One region of the Alkalihalobacillus phoenicis genome, then DNA from elsewhere that is predicted to be linked to it. Evidence: riboswitches for the same ligand, from Rfam matches in the RefSeq annotation. Region 1 holds a riboswitch; each other region holds the start of a gene.

The links. Region 1 has a riboswitch for S-adenosylmethionine ahead of mtnK (S-methyl-5-thioribose kinase). Riboswitches for the same ligand answer to the same signal wherever they lie in the genome.
Region 2: another riboswitch for S-adenosylmethionine. It lies ahead of AA0017_RS11640 (homoserine dehydrogenase); the one in region 1 lies ahead of mtnK (S-methyl-5-thioribose kinase).
Region 3: another riboswitch for S-adenosylmethionine. It lies ahead of AA0017_RS07250 (methionine biosynthesis PLP-dependent protein); the one in region 1 lies ahead of mtnK (S-methyl-5-thioribose kinase).

Annotation. Positions count from the first base shown of each region.
Region 1 covers NZ_CP154853.1:1,384,106-1,391,684, forward strand. The annotation lists gene AA0017_RS06555 (sugar kinase) at 1-328, shown strand, start outside; gene AA0017_RS06560 (GntR family transcriptional regulator) at 336-1,049, shown strand; gene AA0017_RS06565 (GNAT family N-acetyltransferase) at 1,064-1,522, shown strand; gene mtnA (S-methyl-5-thioribose-1-phosphate isomerase) at 2,066-3,121, opposite strand; gene mtnK (S-methyl-5-thioribose kinase) at 3,118-4,335, opposite strand; SAM riboswitch class I at 4,416-4,518, opposite strand; SAM riboswitch class I at 4,815-4,918, shown strand; gene AA0017_RS06580 (2,3-diketo-5-methylthiopentyl-1-phosphate enolase) at 5,025-6,227, shown strand; partial or broken gene AA0017_RS06585 (2-hydroxy-3-keto-5-methylthiopentenyl-1-phosphate phosphatase) at 6,224-6,886, shown strand; gene AA0017_RS06590 (methylthioribulose 1-phosphate dehydratase) at 6,883-7,533, shown strand; gene AA0017_RS06595 (1,2-dihydroxy-3-keto-5-methylthiopentene dioxygenase) at 7,511-7,579, shown strand, end outside.
Region 2 covers NZ_CP154853.1:2,417,653-2,425,231, forward strand. The annotation lists gene AA0017_RS11615 (branched-chain amino acid ABC transporter permease) at 1-48, opposite strand, end outside; gene AA0017_RS11620 (ABC transporter substrate-binding protein) at 133-1,368, opposite strand; gene AA0017_RS11625 (MBL fold metallo-hydrolase) at 1,652-2,611, shown strand; RNA gene ssrS (6S RNA) at 2,844-3,024, opposite strand; gene AA0017_RS11635 (hypothetical protein) at 3,190-3,492, shown strand; gene AA0017_RS11640 (homoserine dehydrogenase) at 3,463-4,692, opposite strand; SAM riboswitch class I at 4,771-4,886, opposite strand; gene aspS (aspartate--tRNA ligase) at 4,954-6,735, opposite strand; gene hisS (histidine--tRNA ligase) at 6,738-7,579, opposite strand, start outside.
Region 3 covers NZ_CP154853.1:1,520,543-1,528,121, reverse strand. The annotation lists gene metH (methionine synthase) at 119-3,562, opposite strand; gene AA0017_RS07255 (bifunctional homocysteine S-methyltransferase/methylenetetrahydrofolate reductase) at 3,594-5,435, opposite strand; gene AA0017_RS07250 (methionine biosynthesis PLP-dependent protein) at 5,432-6,562, opposite strand; SAM riboswitch class I at 6,674-6,777, opposite strand; gene AA0017_RS07245 (hypothetical protein) at 6,851-7,024, opposite strand; gene prsW (glutamic-type intramembrane protease PrsW) at 7,033-7,579, opposite strand, start outside.

The DNA of each region.
Region 1 (7,579 bases):
TCTGTATGACATTGAATTAATTGCAGGTACGCATCGAGAGATACATGGAGATAATAACCACTCCTTGACTGGGTTTATGTACTTAGAGCAATCGATGTCTTTTTCCAAAACATTAACGTTTGCTGTTCATGACAGAATTGGAAGTGGCGACGCCTTTACGAGTGGGATTATCCACGGATATTATAAAGGTTTTTCACCAGATAAGACCGTTGCTTTTGCAACTACAGCAGGGATGATTGCACATTCAATAGTTGGTGATACGCCGATGTCTTCTGAATATGATATTTTTCAAATCATGTCAGAATCGGTGGGCGATGTAGAAAGGTAGAGAAGAAATGAATATTAGTAGAAAAAAAGGACCGTTATATTTACAAATTAGGAATGTGATTAAGGATCGTATTTTACATGGTGTATACCCAATTGGCGAGAATATCCCTTCAGAAATTCAATTAGAAGAAGAGTTTGATGTAAGTAAAATTACGGTACGAAATGCGATTAAAGAACTTGTACAAGAAGGATATTTAGAAAAAAAGAGTGGAAAAGGAACTAAGGTTATTCGTAACACTTCTGCCTCAAAACTTTCAAAAGGGAAACGTTTTACGGAGGTTTTAGTTGAAAAAGGGCATAAAATAAAGAAAAAGGTTTTAAAATCAGAAATTGTTCAAAATGAAATGGGTTCAGAACCATATCGACTATTTGGTAAAGAATGTGTAAGAGTAGAGCGATTATATTATTTAAATAATACGCCATATATTCATTTCACTCACTTTTTATCGATTGAGTTAGCAGACTTTGATGAGGATGATTTAAACGATCAATCCCTTTATGAATTATTAGCTGAGCATGAGCTTGTTTTAGATAAATTCCGAGATGAATTTGCCGTCTGCCAATCATCACCTCATATTGCTGAATTATTGGAAATTGTTATCGATACTCCATTATTAAAAAGATTAAGATATTCAATGGATGAAAATGGTGAAGTGACTGAATTTAGTGAAGGTTATTATAATACGAATTTACAATTGTACGTTGTGAATTACGATGCATAAATTTGGAGGCGAAAATGGGAGATTTATTAGTTCCACTTTATTCATTACCAAAGCTTGAACAATCAAACAGCCAAACCTGGAAGATTCGTAAACCATTACCCCCTGAAAAACATATTGTCATGGATTGGGTCAGGACCAATTTCTCAGAACAATGGGCAAGTGAGGTCGATGTTGCGTTATCTCAAACTCCGTCTTCTTGCTTTATCGCGGTAGAGGGACAAAATATTATTGGATTTGCTTGTTTTAATGTAACAACTTTAAATTTTTTTGGACCAACCGGTGTCGCGGAATCAGAACGGGGACGAGGGATTGGTTTGCAATTGCTTATTCAAAGTCTAGATGAAATGAAGCGGATGGGCTATGCTTATGCTATTATTGGTGGAGCTGGGCCCGTTGAATTTTATAAAAAAGCTGTAGGGGCTATTGAAATACCAGGTTCAAATAATGGCATCTATGTTGGTATGCTAAGGTAGGGAATATAAGAAGATTAAGCATATTTGTATAAACGGTAAGAAGAGATTTATCTTCTTATCGTTTTTTGATCGGAAAGCTTGGATATGAGGAGTGAATCGTAAAACGCGGTATACGACACCGGATATGAGAGAGGAGGCAGGGAGCACGTCATAAAGCATGATATACGACGCGGAATATGTAGAAGGAGAGAGGGAGCGAGTCGTAAAGCATGAGATACGACGTGGAATATGTGAAAGGAGGGAGGGAGCACGTCATAAAGCATAATATACGACACGAAATATGAGAGAGGAGGGAGGGAGCACGTCATAAAGCATAATATACGACACGGAATATGAGAAGGGAGAGAGGGAGCACGTCGCAAACCATGAAATACGACGCGAAATATGAGAGAGGAGGGAGGGAGCACGTCATAAAGCATAATAGACGACACGAAATATGGATAGAAAAAGAAGGGCGCGTCACATAAATAAGTGCTGTATACGAAAAAAAGTGGCGATACTATGGGATGTTACGCTAGTATCGTCACTTCATTTACAAGTTTATTAAACTTTTATCGTCTCAATCTCACTGGAATATAAGTTCGTTAGTTCCGTTTGATAATCTCCTCTGACGACGCCATATTCGGTAATAATCCCGGTAATTAATTCTGATGGTGTGACATCAAAGGCCGGATTAAATACTTGAGTAGCAGCTGGAGCAATTGCTTTTCCTTGGAGGTGAGTAATTTCCTCAGCGGCTCTTTCTTCAATTGGGATATCATCACCAGTTAATGTTTCAAGATCGATGGTCGAAAAAGGTGCGGCGACGTAAAAAGGAATGTCATGAGCTTTTGCGAGTAATGCTAAACCATATGTTCCAATTTTGTTCGCAGTATCTCCGTTTGCCGCAATTCGGTCTGCCCCTACGATTACGGCATTGATTTCCTTCGTTTTTAATGTATGGGCGGCCATACTATCCGTAATGAGGGTCACATCAACACCTAGTTGCTGCAATTCCCAAGCCGTTAAACGAGAGCCTTGTAAGACGGGCCTTGTTTCACAAGCAAATGCTTTTAATGTCAAATTTTGTTCCTTTGCTAAATAAAACGGAGCAAGGGCTGTGCCATATTTTGCCGTGGCAATAGCTCCTGCATTACAGATTGTCATCACGGTATCGCCATTTTTTAGTAACGATAAACCATTTTCACCGATACTTCGGCATGTTTCTGCATCTTCTTTTTGAATCGCAATCGCTTCTGCAACGGCTAAATCTTTTGCTTCTACAACACTATGAGCTTTTTTTACTGTTTTAACCATACGATCAATCGCCCAAAAAAGATTGACTGCTGTTGGCCTGCTGCTTGCCAAATAGTCTCTTTGTTTTTCAAATTCATCTAAAAAGAGTTCAAGTTGATTGGATTGTTTGGAACGGGCCCATAAAGCTAATCCAAAAGCAGCGACGATGCCTATCGCAGGTGCTCCTCTTACTTTTAAATAGGTAATGCTCTCCCATACATGTTCAATCGTTGTTAAGTGTTCATAAACGATTTCATGAGGAAGTTGCTGCTGATCAAGAATGACGATGGAATCATTTTTCCATTCAACGGATTGTACGGTCATTGGTAGGCTCCCTCCACATTTGAGACAAGTTTTAAAGCTCCCTCAATTTGTTTTCTCTCTACTATGAGTTTACGACCAAGGTCAATGATACTTGTTTGTACACGTAAACGAATTTCGGCGGATTCGATGCTATCTACATCATGGACATGAGCTAAACCGATCATCCGGCGAATCATTTTGCAACCAGTAAAACCAAGTGTATCTTGCCAAATATCGGCTAATACGTCATCGACATAACCTTCTAATTTTGAAAAAGGTTCAATGGATGTTTCTAACCAAAGCTTTTTAAACTCATTAGAAAAAATATCCCATGTTTTCTCGATTGTATCAAGTAAATAGTTTTGTAAATCTTCTTTCTTTTCAGGATCTTTTTGATGACCTTCTTGAGCGATATAATTCATGATTAGATTGGCTAAAAAGGCGGCGATATCAAAACCGAACGGACCATAGAAGGAAAACTCAGGATCGATGACTTTCGTTTCTGTTTCAGATACAAAAATACTCCCTGTATGTAAATCGCCATGGATTAAGGTTTCAGACTTTGTTAAGAAAAGATATTTTAATTTTGCGACTTCTTTTTTTAATTCTTTATCTTGCCATAGCTCATGCACTTGAGGTGCTAAATGTTCCTCAAAATTATTCGTTTCGCTATCGAAATAAGGGTCAGTGAATACAAGATCTTCTGTTATTTTACATAACTCAGGATTCGAATAAGTAACGGCAAATTTTTTCGTTTCTTGTTGATTTAAACCAAATGTTGAAGTTGTAAAAAGGGTATGTGCTAAGTATGTACCAATATGTTGGGCTACAAGGGGATATTTATTTCCTTGAATTAATCCTGTTCTTAAAATCGTTAATTCACTTAAATCCTCCATTACGGTCAGCGCTAACTCTTCATCGGTATGAAAGACTGTTGGAACTAATTCGGGTACGACTTTTGCGGCTTCTTTTAAGGCTGATGCTTCAATTCGTGCACGGTCAAGTGTAAGTGGCCAACTTTCTCCAACAACTTTTGCGTATGGGAGGGCCTGCTTGATAATAAATGAACGTCCTATTGTTTGACTGATAATATGGAAAACATAGTTTAAATTTCCGTCTCCGATTTCGGAAACAACTGTCTCTTCATCCGTTTTAATAAGACCAAGATTGATTAAATAAGACACGGCTGTTTCCGTATTTAATTCTTCATATTGTTTTTTCGTTTGAACGGTCATTACGCATTGCTCCTTTAATAAATAATAAAAACCTCTTTCTGATTGACAGAAAGAGGTGAATAGGTGTGAGACATTCGCCTCTCTTATCTACCAGACAATGTCTGTTGGATGTAGCACCGTGCCAATAAGGTCGGTTGCTGCGGTGTCATCGGGCCAATTCCCTCTACCTACTCAGGATAAGAGTGATTTTATTGAATTTTCAAAAGATATAGAAAAGAATTCTTAAAAATAACTATAATCGATTTAGATAGATAACGTCAAGTTCTTTTTTACACATAAAAAGGTCTAAGTTGAACACCAGAGCTTGGTCACTTACTAAGTTAACTTGATAAGAATAGTAAATGATAAACGAAGGCAAAAAAATAAATTTTTGAATAAAAAATAATATTAAAAAAAGATTGACAATTTGGTGGGGCTACTGGCATTATATAGAACAAGGAATTTATATTTCAGACTAAAATGGTCAGATAATCAAATATCTCTTATCAAGAGCAGGTGGAGGGATGAGCCCTATGAAACCCGGCAACCGGTTTATAACAAACACGGTGCTAATTCTTACAGTCATTAGATTGATAGATGAGAGAGTGAATGTACGATTCACCTCTCCCTATATATATGGAGAGGTTTTTTGAATGATTTGCGACTTAAAGAAGCTCGAATTAGGAGAATAAGAGAGAGGGAAATGTTAAATGAGTCATGTAACAGCGACATACCTAATAAATGGAACAAAGGAACAGCTAGAGAAAAAAGCAGAAGGAATTGCATTAGGGTTAACCGTTGGCTCTTGGACGAACTTACCGAGTGTTGAAAAAGAGCAATTAAAGGCTCATAAAGGTTATGTTGAACGAGTGAAGGAGTTACCCGATAATAAGGGTCTTATTACGATAACTTATCCTAGTGCGAACTTCAGTGCCGATTTACCAGCTATATTAACAACAACTTTTGGCAAACTTTCATTAGATGGTCAAGTCAAATTAATCGATTTAGATTTTTCACCTGAATTAAAAACCTATTTTCCCGGTCCGAGATATGGGATTGAAGGTGTTCGTGAAATTGTTGATGTTCAAAATCGTCCTCTTTTAATGAGTATTTTTAAAGCGGCCATAGGTCGTTCCTTAGATTCTTTACATGAACAAATGCTCGTCCAAGCTCTTGGAGGAGTTGATTTTGTTAAAGATGATGAGATTTTATTTGAAAATGAGTTAACACCATTAGTCGAAAGAGTTCCAGTCGGATTGGCGGCCATAACGGAAGCGGCTGCAGCAACTGGTCATCGTCCCCTTTATGCGGTTAATCTAACGGGAAGAACGTTTGAATTAAAGGAAAGAGCCAAAGAGGCAGTTGATCTCGGGGCCCCTGCGTTATTATTTAATGTCTTTGCTTATGGATTAGACGTTTTACAATCATTACGAGAAGATCCAGATATCGATGTCCCAATATTGGCACATCCAGCTGTCAGTGGAGCGATGACTGCATCTACGAATTATGGATTTTCTTATTCCTTATTATTAGGGAAGTTATTAAGAATGGCAGGAGCGGATTTAGTCCTCTTTCCATCCCCATACGGTAGTGTTGCCTTAGATAAAGGAGAAACAGATGCAATTACTCAAAATCTCCAGGTGGTTGATAACATTTATAAACAAGCTTTTCCTGTTCCATCAGCAGGGATTCACGCCGGAATGACAGAAAAGATCATCAAAGACTTTGGTCACGACATTGTGATTAATGCTGGGGGAGGAATTCACGGGCATCCAGATGGGGCAGCGGCCGGTGGTAGGGCATTCCGTGATGCTATAGATGGAGTTTTAGAAGGAAAGAGTTTACCAGAAGTGTCGGAGAATAGTGACGCATTGAAAAAAGCGATAGATGCATGGGGCTATTTAAAACCATGAGGAAGCCGGTTATCTTTTGTGATTTCGATGGCACGATTACAGAAACCGATAATATCATTGCTTTAATGAAACAATTTGCCCCACCGGAATCGGAGCAAATTAAGAATAAGATTTTAAACCAAGAAATTTCTATAAAAGAAGGTGTTGGTAAGCTTTTTTCTCTTATTCCAAGTGAGAAAAAGGAAGCAATACTTACCTATTTATTAGATACTGTCGTGATTCGAGATGGATTTAGGCAATTATTGGATTATACAAAGGAGCAAAACATCCCCTTTTACGTCGTAAGTGGAGGAATAGACTTTTTTGTTTATCCCATCCTTGAGCCCTTTTCCATTGCGGCTAGTTCCATTTATTGCAATGGTCATGATGATTCAACTGAAAAGCTGATCATTACGTAGCCAAATGCTTGTGATTCGTTTTGTGCAAAGGATTGTGGTTGTTGTAAGCCGACGATATTAAGAAAATTTTCTGATGACGATTATTATAAAATTGTGATTGGTGATTCTGTCACTGATTTTGAAGCAGCAAAATTAGCCGATTATGTTTTTGCTCGTGATTTTTTAAAGGAAAAATGTGAGGAATTACAATTGCCTTATTCATCGTTTGAAAATTTCCACGAAATTGTTGAGCAATTAAAAAGTAAGGAGGTAACATTATGAGTGATGAGCGTTGGAACGAACTTGCAGATATTAAAGATGAACTAGCAGCAAGGGATTGGTTTCCAGGAACGAGTGGGAATTTATCGATAAAAATAAGCTCTGATCCGCTTACTTTTTTAGTGACAGCAAGCGGCAAAGATAAACGTAAAAGAACAGATGAAGATTTTTTACTCGTCAATGAATCGGGTATAGCGGTTGAGAAAACACACTTAAAACCTTCAGCCGAAACGCTTTTACATACTGAAATCTATCAAAAAACGGATGCGGGCTGTAGTTTGCATATTCATACATTGGATAATAATCTCATTTCAGATTTGTATGGAGACAAAGGTTTTATCACATTTAAAGGGCAAGAATTAATTAAAGCATTTGGCATTTGGGAAGAGGATGGCGAAATCAACTTACCGATTATTGAAAATCATGCTCATATTCCCACCTTAGCGAAAAAGTTAGCCGCTCAAATCACACCTGAAGTAAAAGGTGTACTCATTCGTAATCATGGTATTACCGTCTGGGGACGAACGGGTTTTGAAGCTAAAAAACACCTTGAAGCATTTGAATTTCTATGTTCGTTTCACTTACGACAATTACAATATAAACAATTAATTAGAGGAGGAATTGAAAATGGCAACGTTACGTTTTCATGATAATGACGAAAGAATCGCAGGAGAGGAATTAGTTTCCTATTTAGAG
Region 2 (7,579 bases), 1.0 Mb from region 1:
CAGTCCGTATGATAATCCATTCACTAACTGTGCTCCGATAATATCCACATCAATACCCCTCTCTATCTATTGATCAAGCATTTACTAGCTGGGGGCAAGACTCGCCCCCACCGATACTACCATTTTGAACACTTATTCCCCCGGATCTTGGACAGACTCCACGGTTTCCAATATTTTATTTTCTGTTCTGTCGCCCTCGACTACTGTTTCCGTAATATAAAGGTTTTGAATAATGTGATGAGTGTCCTGATCAAACTTGATTGGTCCTCGTGGGCTAACAAATTCAACTTCTGAAATTGCCTCAACGATTTTGTCTGGATCTTTTACATCACCATCAAGAGCCGTTATAGCTTCAACAATGATCCTTGCTGCATCATAGCCTTCTAATGATTCAATGGTTGGTCGACGGTCATAAGCTTCTTCATAAGCTGTCACAAACTCTTGGTTTTCTGCTGTTTCTAAATTGTAGTCCCAAAAAGTAGAGACAAAAGCCCCTTCAGCTGCCATTCCAATCGACTCTCGTAAATCTTCAGCAACAAGCCAACCTGAACCAATTAAAGGAAAACGTTCCTTTAAACCGTATTGTTCATATTGTTGAACAAATCGCACCGCATCACTTCCTGCAAAAAATCCATAAACTCCATCTGCTTCCGCTGAACCAATCGTTGTTAAATAAGAGGCATAATCATTATTCCCTAGTGGCGGATACACTTCACCAACGATTTCACCCCCGGCCGCTTCATAAGCCTCTTTAAATGCAGCCGATACTTCGCGCCCAAATGCATAATCCGCAGCAGCCATATAAATCTTTTCACCAATATTCTCGTAAGCCCATGCCCCCATTGAATGACCTATTTGCCATGAGGAAAACGAAGAGCGCCAAATATAATCACTTCTTTGAGCTCTTGTTAAATCATTCCCCCCCGCATGAGAAGCCAAATATGGTAACTGATTTGAATCTACTTCATCACGGACCGCATAAGCGACTGCTGTACTAACCGCACCTGTCAATATATCAATCTGATCTTGATCCATTAATTTTCGTAGCCTTCTTAAAGCTACTTGAGGATCTGCTTCCGTGTCCTCCTCAATCATTTCAATCTTCACACCCGCAGCTTCCCAATCTACTTCATCAAAATACAGTTTCATTCCATCAGATAAATCCTTTCCAAGCGAAGCGTAGACACCCGAGAAAGGTAAAATACTTCCAATCTTAACAACTTCTTGCTCATCCGTTTCTTCATTTGAACCATTATTACTTGGCTGTTCATTCGAAGAACCAGTACTTTGAATTGCACTATTACCACAGGCCATTAGAAAGAATACCAAAAGAAACATTGTGACAAATAAAATCGGTGACTTTTTCATTATTAAAATCCTCCCTTTTCATGAATACGCTTTCAAAAATCAAGTCTTGATTAAAGTTCTGTATCTGAATTTTATAATATATCTAAACATTCTGAATTTCAATAGCTTTTTTAAACTTTCGTTGCAAAAATAAAACATTTATTTCTTAAATTGATTTTTATTAAGTTGTCCTTTACTATAAAAGATAAGTATTTTCTGTATTTTTCCTATTTTGAATCATTACGAATAATAAATTTTCGTGTTTATTACATAATGAATTACCCGCTAAAAAAAAGGAGGTACAATGAAAAAATATCAAATTTTTCCAATTGAAATAAAACATCCATCCAATTTAAAATCGATTAATTTCTACCTTGTGAAAACAGAACGTTCACTCTTACTTATTGATGCAGGCTTTAATGCTCCCAGTTTTGTTGAACATTTTGAAAAGAATTTACATCAGTATGGCTTTTCATTGAACGATCTAACAGCTATTCTTTTAACCCATCACCATATCGATCATGTTGGGTTGGTTAATTATATTGCTAAAACGAATGCCATTCCTATTTATGTTCATCCTGAAGCTTTTCCAAGATTAAAAAGAGAGCCTCGTTTTTTGCAACGCCGTATTCAATTCTTTAAAGAACTTTATCAAGAAATGGGTTGTGGTTTAGCTGGAGAAAACCAAGTGAGCTATTTAAAAGAGTCCCTTGTCAAAAACCAAGCAAATGCCATTCAAGCAGATTTAACTCGGATGCCAGATCAATATGAAGGGTTTGAAGTTATTGATTTTCCTGGACACTCTCCGGATCAAGTCGCTTTTTATAAAAGGGATGAGGAAGTATTATTTGGAGGAGATTTATTAATTGAGCATATATCGAGTAATGCGATTGTTGAGCCTAATTTAGACGGAGAGAAGATACTGACGCTTGTCGAGCATAAACATTCTTTAGAAAAATGTTTGCAGTTGCCTTTAAAAAAGGTTTACTCTGGTCATGGCTCAATAATTACGAACCCGCATGACCTTATTAGGCAACGTATCACTGGAATCGACCAAAAAGCAAATAGATTATTAGAATATATAAAAGTAGGAGTGAACACCGGAAATGCCCTTGCCTTAGAGATGTATGAGCACCGCTACTCCTCCCAGTTTTCACTCGTAATGTCTGAAATCATTGGGCACTTAGATTATTTAGAGAATAACGATCAAGTCGTTAAAAAGAAACAAAATGGTGTTTGGAACTATTTTATTCAAAATGGATAAGGCACAAAAATTAATAGCTCGTCCAAAAGAGACATAAAAATGCCAGCGAATAATTCCAGCTCCATTTTTCACCAATTAAAAAAGCACATGAAGCTATGTAACTTCTTGTGCTTGTTCATATTTCGAGACTTTCAAGACTTGCCCAACAATCCGCAAACAAAAAAACTATCCCATTTTGGTACTATTCCTCCCAAAAAAGATAGCTTATATCTCTATCATCATTATGTAGGACAGAAATCCCGTGTATGCCGTATTCAACTAAAGCTTTGAACCTGCTCCAGCAGGTGGGTGCCCTGTGCTTTTCTTCTTAAGTCCTAATCGTTTAGGCTTGTAATCCAAAAAGCAACATATATGCTCCCGATCAAAAAACGTTGGCTCAAAACGTTTAAAGATAACGAACATCACAGGATTTCTGTTTCTTAATGCTTATTATACAGCGCAAGCTCCATTCATTCAATGATTTTTTTAATATTCAAACTATTATCCTATTTGGAACACTTGCTTTTGCTATGGTACAGTATTATTAGCAAAACAAGGAAGATTCAACCTATTTTAATTCTAAGGAAGTGAATGAAGAGATGGAACCACTAGCCAAGCAACGATGTATTCAAATTAAACAAGAGATTGGTTTAATCGAAAAAAAAATCGTTGAAACCTCCTTTGATCTCCTGATAAATAAGGACTCCATTATCGCAAAAAATGAACGATTTCCGATTAAATCGATTTTAGATATTTCCTACCGATTAAAAGAAGAGAAGGCGATCGGTTATTTATATTTACACACAACACAAGGTGTACGGACCTTCCATATTCGTTCAGAACCTCATTTATTTATTGATGTATTTAAAAAATTAAGAAGTGAGACGGCTGAGTTCGAGTGAGCGATTCATATGAATATTATCAAGTGAGCCTTCTATTTTGATCACCTGAACCGACTCATGTTTGAATTCAGGTTGCCCTGTCACGATAACTGTCTCTCCATCTGGACTTTTTTCTCTGTAAATAATTTTAGCTTCTGGATGGAGTAACTCCTCGATTTGAAGGTCAGTCGGATTAGAATTAAAAACAAGTGATGTACTATCTTCTCTAACCTCTAATACAGGAGAGCCATTCCAGCCGCTTCTATGTCCTCGAAAATCGGTATGAAAAAGAAAATCCTCAATCATGCTATTTGCCGTGGCTTCCTTTCCAGCACCTGGTCCAGTAAAGGTTAATTCCCCAATTGTTGGCCCTTGTACTTTAACTGCGTTAGTCACCCCAGAAATTTTTGAAAACGCCTCTTCTTCTGTAAAAAAAACAGGAGCTACTTCGGCCTTTATTTCACCCGAAAACAACGTTGCTTCCCCGACTATTTTTAATGTTAAACCAAGCCGTTCCGCTAATTCTATTTGCCAATCTTTCATCTCATCCATTCCTCTTCTTGTCACATTCTCACGGTTGATCCAAAACCCGAAACAACATTTTGCTAAAATTCGAATTTTATATGAAGCATCATACCCTTCTATATCATCGGTCGGGTCACTTTCAGCGTAACCAAGCTCTTGAGCCGCCTTTAGTGCCTCTGCAAAGGACAAGCCTTTTTCTTTCATTTCTGTCAAAATATAATTCGTTGTCCCGTTCAAGATTCCACTCACTTTTGTGACAAGTGTCGTTGTTAGTAATCCTTTTATCACATTAATAATTGGAATTCCTCCTGCAACAGCGGCTTCATAACCGTAATAAGTCTGATTTCGTGTCGCAATATCTTCTAAAAGTTCCCCGTATTCAGCTACAAGTTGTTTATTCGCGGTAATCACAGGTGTCCCTTTTTCTAAAAAATATTCCGTATAGGAGAAGGCCGGTTCAAGTCCACCAATCGCTTCAAAAATAATGTCATAATCACATTTTTGGCAAAATTCAGTCCAATCATTTGTTATCACTGTGGCATGTTCATTCTCTACGTACTGATTTCTATTTTTAATCAAAATTCCTTCGATTGTAATCTCCTGACCAAATTTTGCTTGTAGTTGTTCTCTTGTCGCCTCAATTCGGTCTGCAACTCCTTTTCCTACTGTGCCAAAACCAATTAACCCTATTTTCATCTTCCTGGCCCCTCTCTCACAAATACTCGCTTAATAAGTAAAAAAACCTTTCCAATAAGGAAAGGTTTTTTTGGCCTTTTCTTATCTTTCAGAATGACTAGCATCCTGCTGAATGTAGCACCTTTATTTGCTTGGCACGCAAATAGGTTGCCGGGCTTCTTCGGGTCAGTCCCCTCCGCCACTCTAGATAAGTTTAATTGTCGTTTTAAAGTTATTACGATTATAAAGGAAAAGAATTTAGTTTGTCAATCCAATTTTTCCCTAAAGTACCTTTTCCGTTTTTTTCGCAATCACAGATAAATTTAGATCAAGTAACTGCTCAAGACTTACATGACTTGGAGCATTTGTTAATAAGTCACTTGCACTAGCTGTTTTCGGGAAGGCAATCGTATCACGTAAATTATGACGCCCTGCAAGCAGCATAACAAATCGGTCTAACCCAAGAGCAATTCCACCATGTGGAGGTGTTCCATATTCAAACGCTTCTAATAAGAATCCGAACTCTTCTTTTGCCCCTTCTGGTGTAAACCCAAGAGCATTAAACATTTTTTCTTGGACATCACGTTGATAAATACGTTGTGAACCTCCACCTAACTCATAACCATTCAATACTAAATCATAAGCATCGGCACGGACATTTGCTGGGTCTGTCGCAAGCAATTCCATGTCTTCTTTTTTCGGGCTTGTGAACGGATGGTGAAGTGCAACAAAACGTTTCGCATCTTCATCAAATTCAACAAGTGGGAAGTCGACTACCCATAGGAAGTTGTATTTTGATTCATCAATTAAGTTAAACTGCTTACCAAATTTTAAACGAAGTGCACCTAAACTATCGAACACAACTTGTTTTTTATCTGCCCCAAAAAATAATAAATCGCCGACTTTCGCATTCATCGTTTCCATTAATGCTGAAGTCTGTTCATCCGTAAAGAATTTAGCAATTGGTCCTTTTAATCCTTCTTCTTCTACTTTTAACCAAGCAAGACCTTTTGCTCCATATTGTTTAACAAAGTCCGTTAAAGCATCAATTTCTTTACGCGAAAACTTATCCGCTCCACCTTCAAGATTAAGTCCTTTAACCGTTCCACCAGTTGTTAAAGCAGATTTAAACACTTTAAATTCCGTGTCCTTTAATGCTTCTGTTAAATCAATTAACTCCATCCCAAAGCGCGTGTCTGGTTTATCTAATCCATAACGATTCATTGCATCGTCATACGTTAAACGAGGGAATGGTAACGTCACGTCCAAACCTTTCACTTCTTTCATGACTTTCGCCATCATTGTTTCTGTTATCGCTAGCAATTCTTCTTTATCCATAAATGAAGTTTCAATATCAATTTGTGTAAATTCTGGCTGACGGTCTGCACGTAAATCCTCGTCACGGAAACAGCGAACAATTTGATAATAACGCTCAAAACCGGACACCATTAATAGCTGTTTAAAAATTTGCGGTGATTGTGGCAATGCGTAAAACTCACCAGGATGAACACGACTAGGAACTAAATAGTCACGAGCTCCTTCAGGTGTGCTTTTAGTCAGCATCGGTGTTTCGATTTCCATAAATGTTTGTTCATCTAAAAAGTTACGAATCAATTTTGTCGTTTGGTGACGTAGTTTAAATGTTTCTTGCATGTCTGGACGACGTAGGTCAAGGTAACGATATTTTAAACGGATGTCCTCAGAAGCGTCTGTGTTTGCTTCAATTTGAAATGGTAGTGATTTTGATGCATTTAAAATTTGAACACTTTGTGCATGCACTTCAATTTTGCCTGTTGCAATCTTTTCATTAATCGTATTTTCATTTCTCGCAACAACAGTTCCTTCCACTTCAAGTACATATTCATTACGAGCACGTTCAGCAATCGCAAGTGCCTCACTGTTAATTTCTTGACTGAATACAACTTGAACGAGTCCAGAACAATCGCGAATATCAAGGAAAACTACCTGCCCTAAGTCACGACGTTTTTGAACCCAGCCTCTAAGTAAAACCTTCTCTCCTACTTTTGTTTCATCAATAGTGCCACTATGTGTGCGTACAGTCATCTCTATTTTCCTCCCTGAATATGTTTCTCTATATATAAAGTTAGTTTGTCTAATTCTACTTGTTCTTGAGCGCCGGTTTCCATATTTTTCACATTAATGATGTTATTAGCTAATTCATCATCCCCAAGTACAGCGGTGAAAGCTGCTTGCAAACGGTCAGCCGCTTTAAATTGTGCCTTCATCTTTTTATCTAAATAATCCTTATCCACTTTAATACCAGCAGCTCGTAATTGTTCTAACAGTTCAACTGATTTTAGCTTTGCCTTATCACCTAATGTGACAAGATAACAATCAAGCTTTTGGGCTACTTCTGGTACTTTGTTTTGGCCTTTTAATGCCATAATTAAACGCTCGATACTAAAGGCAAAGCCAATTCCTGGTGTAGACGGGCCACCTAAGCTTTCTACAAGCCCATTATAGCGTCCACCTCCACAAAGGGTCGTAATCGCTCCAAATCCTTCACCTTCAGCCATTAATTCAAAAGCCGTATGGTTATAGTAATCAAGACCACGTACTAACGTTGGATCGACTTCATAAGGAAGTTCAATCGCATCTAAATAGCTTTTGACTTGTTCAAAATATTGACTTGATTCTTCATTTAAATAATCTAAAATCGACGGGGCTGAATCCATCAACGGGTTAGCCGCATCCTTTTTACAATCTAAAATTCTCAATGGATTTTTCTCTAATCGACCTTGGCAATCTGAGCAAAATTCAGAAATGCTCGGTTTAAAATGATCGATTAATGCTTGACGGTGCGCTGTACGACTCTCTGAATCCCCTAGACTATTCACCACAAGCTTTAAATTCGAAACACCAAGTTCTTTATAAATTCTCATCACCA
Region 3 (7,579 bases), 140 kb from region 1:
GAATCAGTAAAAAATGGTTATAAAGCCAAACAAGTAAAATTCCACAAATAAAAAAAGACGGTTTCATTAGGCATTAAAGGCTAATGAAACCGTCTCATTTTTATTCTATATAACTAATTTAAAGCACATTAAAATACCTTCCCTCCGGATGAGCAAACACCATCGCGGTCACACTTGCTTCTGGTTCCATCATAAATCCGTCGGTCAACTCGACACCAATTTTTTCGGGTTGAATCAGTTTAAATAACTTGGCTTGATCTTCTAAATTTGGACAAGCTGGGTATCCAAAGGAAACTCGTACCCCTTGGTATTTAGCAGCAAAACGCTCGGCCATCGTAAAATCGAGATGATCAGGAAAGCCCCATTGGTCCCGCATTAATTGATGGACACGTTCAGCAAAACCTTCTGCTGTTTCTAAGGCAGCCGCTTGAATCAGATGGCTTTCTAAATAATCGCCTGCATCCTTTGCTCGTTCAGCCATTTCCCGCACACCTTTACCTGCTGTTACGGCTAAAAATCCGACATAATCAAGTTCACCACTTGAAACAGGTCTTAAATAATCAGCCAGACATAAATAAGGTTTTTGCTGTTGGCGCGGGAATGAAAAGCGTTCAATCACATTTCGTTCGATTGGGTCATCATAAATCAAAATATCATCACCATCAGATTGAGCTGGGAAAAAGCGATAAACGGCATTTAATTGAAGAAGCTGATCTCGTTTAGCTCGGAATAAAAAATCATCAACCTTTTCCTTTAACTGCAATGCTCGCTCATCTTGTTCCTCTAATAGACGACTGACTTTTCCTTGTAAACCTAAATGTCGCCCTAACAACATTTGCATATTAATATAAGGCTCGATATGGGAGAGCTTATAATCCCTTAAAATATGAGGTTCTAAATCATTCGGTTTAAAAATGGGAGTCGTCTGTGAAACCTCGGAACGAATTGGTCGTTCAGCTACGGCAACAGCTACCGGTTTCCTTTTACGAACCTCTTCTTTTTTGGCACGTACTTCTTTTAATTCTGTCGCTAAAATTTCTTGCTCACCTGGTTTAACAAGGCGATTGGCAAGCTCTAATCCGTTCATCGCATCCTTGGCATAAAGCACTAGACCGTCATATTCTGCTGCAATTTTTGTATCAGTAAATTTTCTTGTTAAAGCCGCTCCACCAACTAGTATTGGCACCGAAATTTCCTGCTGGCGTAAATCCTGTGCCGTTAAGACCATTTGCTGGGCTGATTTGACTAATAAGCCTGATAATCCAACAGCATCTGGCTTTTCTTTTTTTACGGCCTCAATAATTTCATTTGAAGTCACTTTAATGCCGAGATTCACAATCTTGAAGCCATTATTCCCTAAGATGATTTCCACTAAGTTTTTGCCAATATCATGGACGTCACCTTTGACCGTAGCGAGAATGATTTTCCCTTTTCCGTTATCTCCTTCTTTTTTCTCCATAAATGGTTCAAGATGAGCAACAGATGCCTTCATCACTTCTGCACTTTGTAAAACTTCCGCAACAATTAATTCATTATTATTAAACAATTTCCCGACTTCATCCATCCCGTTCATTAAAGGACCGTTTATAATATCAAGTGGCTCTTCATATTTCGCTAAAGCCTCATCTAAATCCTTAATAAGTCCTTCTTTAGAGCCTTCTACGATATAACTAGCAAGACGTTCTTCTAATGATAAGTTAGAGATTTCCACTTTTTTCTCGGCCTTTTTCCCACGATAAAAGGCGGTAAAAGTCGCTAACGTTTCATCTGTTGTCTCAAATAAAAGCTGTTTCGCCATGTCTTTTTCTTCTTCTGAAATCGAAGCATACCGTTCAAGCTTCTCTGTATTGACAATCGCGTAGTCTAACCCTGCTTGTGTACAGTGATATAAGTAAACCGCATTTAATACTTCCCGACCAACAGGTGGTAAACCAAACGAAACATTACTCACACCAAGAATCGTTAAACAATCGGGTAGTGCTTCTTTAATTAATTTGATTCCTTCTACAGTCGCTTCTGCGGAACCAATATATTGCTCGTCCCCTGTACCGACTGGAAAAACGAGTGGGTCAAAAATAATGTCTTTCGGGTTAAGCCCGTACTTTTCAACTAAAAGCTGATGGGAACGTATGGCCACTTCAAGTTTGCGCTTTGCTGAAACAGCCATTCCTTCTTCGTCAATCGTTCCAACGACAACTGCTGCTCCGTACTTGTGTACCAATGGAGCAATTTTTTCAAAACGTTCTTCCCCGTCCTCTAAGTTAATTGAATTTATAATTGCTTTCCCTTGAGAATAAGTAAGGGCCGTTTCAATCACTTCTTCATCGGTCGAATCAATCATAAGAGGAACCTTCACTTTATTCACTAAGAACTTAAGGAATTCCTCTACATCCTCTTTTTCTTCACGATCTGGGTCCGCTAAACAAACATCAATGACATGAGCCCCACGTTTCACTTGGGCACGAGCAATTTCAGAAGCTTCCTCATATTTTCCTTCAGCAATTAATCGTTTAAATTTCCTTGACCCAATAACATTTGTTCGCTCTCCAACAAAAAGTGGACGCATACTATCATCATAAAGGAGCGGTTCAATCCCAGAAACCGCATGGGCATGACCATCATTTAATTTTCTTGGTTCATATTTTAAAAGCACTGAACGCAGTTGCTGAATATGAGTCGGTGTCGTTCCACAACAACCGCCGACAACATTTAGCCAGCCCTTTTCAGCAAATCCTGCTAATTTTTTCGCAAGTGATTCTGGTGATTCATGATAATGGCCTTCTTCATCAGGTAACCCCGCATTCGGGTAACAACTGACGTATCCTGTCGATAGCTCTGATAAAGAACGAATATGGTCACGCATAAATTCTGGACCGGTTGCACAGTTCAACCCAACAACGACCGGCTTCATATGTTCAAGTGATAAATAAAAAGCCTCAATATTTTGTCCCGCAAGCGTCGTGCCCATCGGTTCAATCGTACCCGATACCATTAAAGGAAGTTTAACGGCTAATTCTTTAAAAGCCTTTTCAATCCCAATAAAGGCCGCTTTGACATTACGCATGTCTTGACTCGTTTCTAATAAGATGAGATCGGAGCCACCTCTGATTAAACCTCTCGCTTGGATAAAATAAGAATCAATTAACGCTTCAAAAGTCGTGCCGCCTGTAACCGATAATGATTTTGTTGTCGGCCCCATTGCCCCAGCAACAAATCTTGGCCACTCAACCGTTGAAAATTGATCCGCTACTTTTTTGGCAATTGCTGCGGCTTGATAACTTAATTCTTCCGCTTTAAAACCGAGGTCATAATCATCTAAAACGAGATCCGTTGAACCAAAGGAATTCGTTTCAATAATATCAGCTCCAGCCTTTAAATAATCATAATGAATTTTTTCAATTACATGTGGGGCTGTTTCATTTAAATATTCGTTACACCCTTCATATTCGTCTCCACCAAAATCCTCTGCTGTTAGTTCTGCTTGCTGGAGCATCGTCCCCATTGCTCCGTCCATAATGAGGATTCGACGTTCTAGTTGTATTTCAAATAGTGATTTTGTCATCTACATTCTCCTCGATTCCGTACACATTCAATTATTGTAATGTTGTTTCTTTTTGCTGTTGCTTCTCTTGAATATATTGGGTCAATTCAACCGACATCTCATATCTTAAAAACGGCGTAATTAAATAGATGCCATTAAAATGATCAAGGGTCGCATCAATTAATGTTTTCGCAATAGTTAACCCTTCTTGCGCCGACTGTTCCTTATCATCTTCACATTTTTTCATCGTTTCTCGAATCGAATCGGTTAATTTAATTCCTGGAACTTCATTATGCAAAAATTCTGCATTTCTTGAACCTGTTAAGGGCATAATTCCAATATAAATTGGCTGCTCAATATGCTTAGTTAATTTAGCTAGCTCCTCAATTTGTTTTTCGTTATAGATCGGCTGCGTCATAAAATAGTCCGCACCACTTTCAACCTTTTTCTCCATTCGAGCCACAGCTTTTTCTAAATGACGAACATTTGGATTAAAAGCCGCTCCAACTGAAAAATTCGCTTTTTGACCTAAGTCCTTACCAGAAAATGAAATGCCCTCATTTAATTGTTTGATCATCGAAATTAATTGAAACGAAGTCATATCATAAACGGAGGTTGCTCCAGGAAAGTCACCTATTTTGGTCGGATCACCAGTTATCGCTAATAGGTCTTGAATACCTAAAGCATGTAAACCCATTAAATGTGATTGCAACCCTATTAAGTTCCGGTCTCGACAAGTCACATGGACGAGTGGTCTCGTTGTATATTGAGCTTTCATTAAGGAACCTAAAGCCATATTATCAACACGAGGAGAGGCTAACGAATTATCAGCCAATGTCACTGCATCAACACCTGCATCAGTTAATGCCTTTGCCCCTTTCATAAACTTCTCAATCGACAGACGTTTTGGTGGGTCTAATTCTACGATGATTGATGAACGTTTTTTGACAATATCAGGCAATGTTTCTCTCGTTGGACGTGCATGGTTTTGTCTCGAATCAACTTTTAAAATGGATTTGACCTTTTTTTCGTTCACTGGTTTATTCAATTTAGCTACTTCGGCAAATGCTTTAATTTGCTCTGGAGTAGTCCCGCAGCACCCGCCAATTAAACGCACACCTTGTTCAATAAACTTCTCACCCATATCGGCGAAATAATCTGAATTCGATTGATAATAATAGCGCCCATCACGGAAATCTGGTAAACTCGCGTTCGGATAAACAGCTAAATAAGCACCTTTTGGTAAAGAAACCGTCTCGATCGATTTTAACATATGAAACGGACCCATCCTGCAGTTTAACCCAACAACATTTGCACCTGCTTCAATTAATTGCTGAAAAGCTTTTTCTAGTGGAACCCCTCCTTGCATCACCCCGACCTCGCCTAAAGAAACATTGACAACAAGTACTTGATCGGTTAACTTTCTCGCAAGCTGAGTGGCCATTAATGCTTCCTCAAGGTCATAAAACGTCTCAAGTAATAATCCATCAACCCCCTCTTTTAGAAGCTCTGTCATTTGTTCAAAAAAGGCGGATTTAATTTCTGCTAACGTCCATTCCTCATTTTTATAACGACGTATTCCTCCTACTGTGCCGAGCACATAAATCTCATCACTCGCTACTTCGCTCGCAATCTGGACACCTGCTTTATTCAATGCTCGCACTTTATCTTCTAATCCGTATTTTTCTAACTTCAATCGATTGGCCGCATACGTATTCGTTTGAATCACATTCGCTCCAGCCGCAATATAAGCTTGGTGTACAGCCTCAATTTTTTCAGGATGTAACAAATTAATCTCTTCAAAACATTGATCAATTCCTTGTTCATAGAGGATAGTTCCCATCGCTCCGTCACCAACAAGAAGATTGTTTTGTAATTTCTCAATTAAATTCAAACTCTCTCCCCCTCTTCTAACTTAAGAACAGCCTCAAATGCTTGCTCTAGATCAAATATTAAATCTTCTACTTTTTCAATCCCAACTGAAAAACGTAATAATCGATTACACACACCATTTGCGATTCGAATCTCCTCTGGAATATCCATATGAGTTTGTGTCGCCGGATACGTCATCAAACTCTCAACTCCACCAAGACTTTCTGCAAAGGAAACGAGCTTTAATTGCTGTAAAAATGGATTGACCATTTCCTCTTCTAAAATTCGAAAGGAGAGCATTCCACCTTTACCAGGGTACAAAACATCTGTGACAGCTTGATGATTTTCTAAAAAACTAACGATTGCTTTTGCATTTTCTTCATGTCTTTCCATTCTTAAAGCTAATGTTTTCATGCCACGAATCAATAACCAAGAATCGAATGCAGGTAAAATTCCGCCGATCCCATTATGATAGTAAAAAATTTTCTCACAAAGCTCTTCCCCTTTAGCAGCGATAAGACCGGCAATCAAATCATTATGTCCACCTAAATATTTAGAAGCACTATGAATGACGATATCAGCCCCTTCCACTAACGGTTGCTGCAAAAGTGGTGTATAAAAGGTGTTATCGACAATTAATAAGAGGTCGTATTTTTTAGCAAGTGTGGCCAACTCAGAAATAGATGCTTCCTGCATGAGTGGATTGGTTGGCGTTTCGATAAAGATCGCCTTCGTTTTTTCTGTAATGACTGATTCCACTTCTCTAATATTTCTCGGATCAGCATAGGCAAAAGAGATTCCCCATTTGCGCCAGCCTTGCTCAAACAGTCGATATGTACCGCCATATAAATCCTTCGCAGCGACAATTTCATCACCTTGTTCAAAAATGGAGAAAACGGTTTGAATGGCTACCATTCCAGAACTACATGCAAAACCGCGATCCCCTTCTTCTAAAGTCGCAATTGCATTCTCAACCACTTCTCGCGTTGGATTACCCGTTCTCGCATAATCATACCCCGTCGACTCACCAATTCCTGTATGACGATAAGCTGTTGACAGATAAATCGGTGTGTTAATCGTCCCTGTTCGGTCATCTAATCGGTTGCCAATCTGTGCTAAAGTAGTTTCTAAATTTTTATTTTTTGTCATCTATGTTTCCCCCACTCTATTATTGTCATTGGATGTCTTTAGCAAATATAATGAAAACACCTTCTTCCAATTAAGAAGAAGGTGTGATAAAAAATAAAATCGACGAACTCCTCCTTATCTTTCAAGCATCATGCTTGATGGATTTAGCACCTGACCCATTTCGGCTGGTTGCTGAGACTTCTTCGGGCCATTCCCTCCATCTCTCTTGATAAGAAACTCCATATTCAAATTTTCATTTTTTGTATTGAACTAAAATTACAATAATTCAAACATTTTTGCAAGTGTTTTTTATTTTTCTGGTGTCGCATCAATATGAAGGCTTGACTCATTTCCACATACACATCGTTTAAAACCCGTTTCATATTGCCCTTTTTCTGTTCTCTTTCCTCTTAAAATAAATTTTTCACCACATTGAAAACAACGAATCGTCACTAAATAACGAATATCTTCCAGAAAGAACACCCCTTCCCTTAGCGATCTAATTGGTTCGCTAATTTAACTTTATGTAGGGCAAACCACCATAACAAAATCATAAAAGGTATAATCGCGATTAAAAAATACATACTGACTAAATTAAGAATAAGATCATAAAGACTATGAAGAGCGACTGGCACTAAGAGGGCCATTAATAAATAAGACCCTTTGTTCTCGCTTTCCATTTTAGACTTCCCCAGATAATAGCCCATAATAACACCAAAGAGAGAATGACTCGTAACAGGTAATAATGCTCTTCCAAGAGCCGTTTCAACACCATAAGCTAAAAGGTAAAAAACATTTTCTACCGAAGCAAAACCAAGTGAAATCGCTACCCCAAAAATAATCCCATCATAATGTCGTTTAAATTTCGCATGCTGATAAACGATAAAAAATAATAAAAACCACTTAAAAAATTCTTCAAAAAACCCATATAAAATCACAGATTTTGATATAGGATCCGTAAAAAAACCTTCCACTACAAATGCATATTGCAAAACCATAACTGGAAAAACTAAAATGGCTCCTATAACAAATGAACGT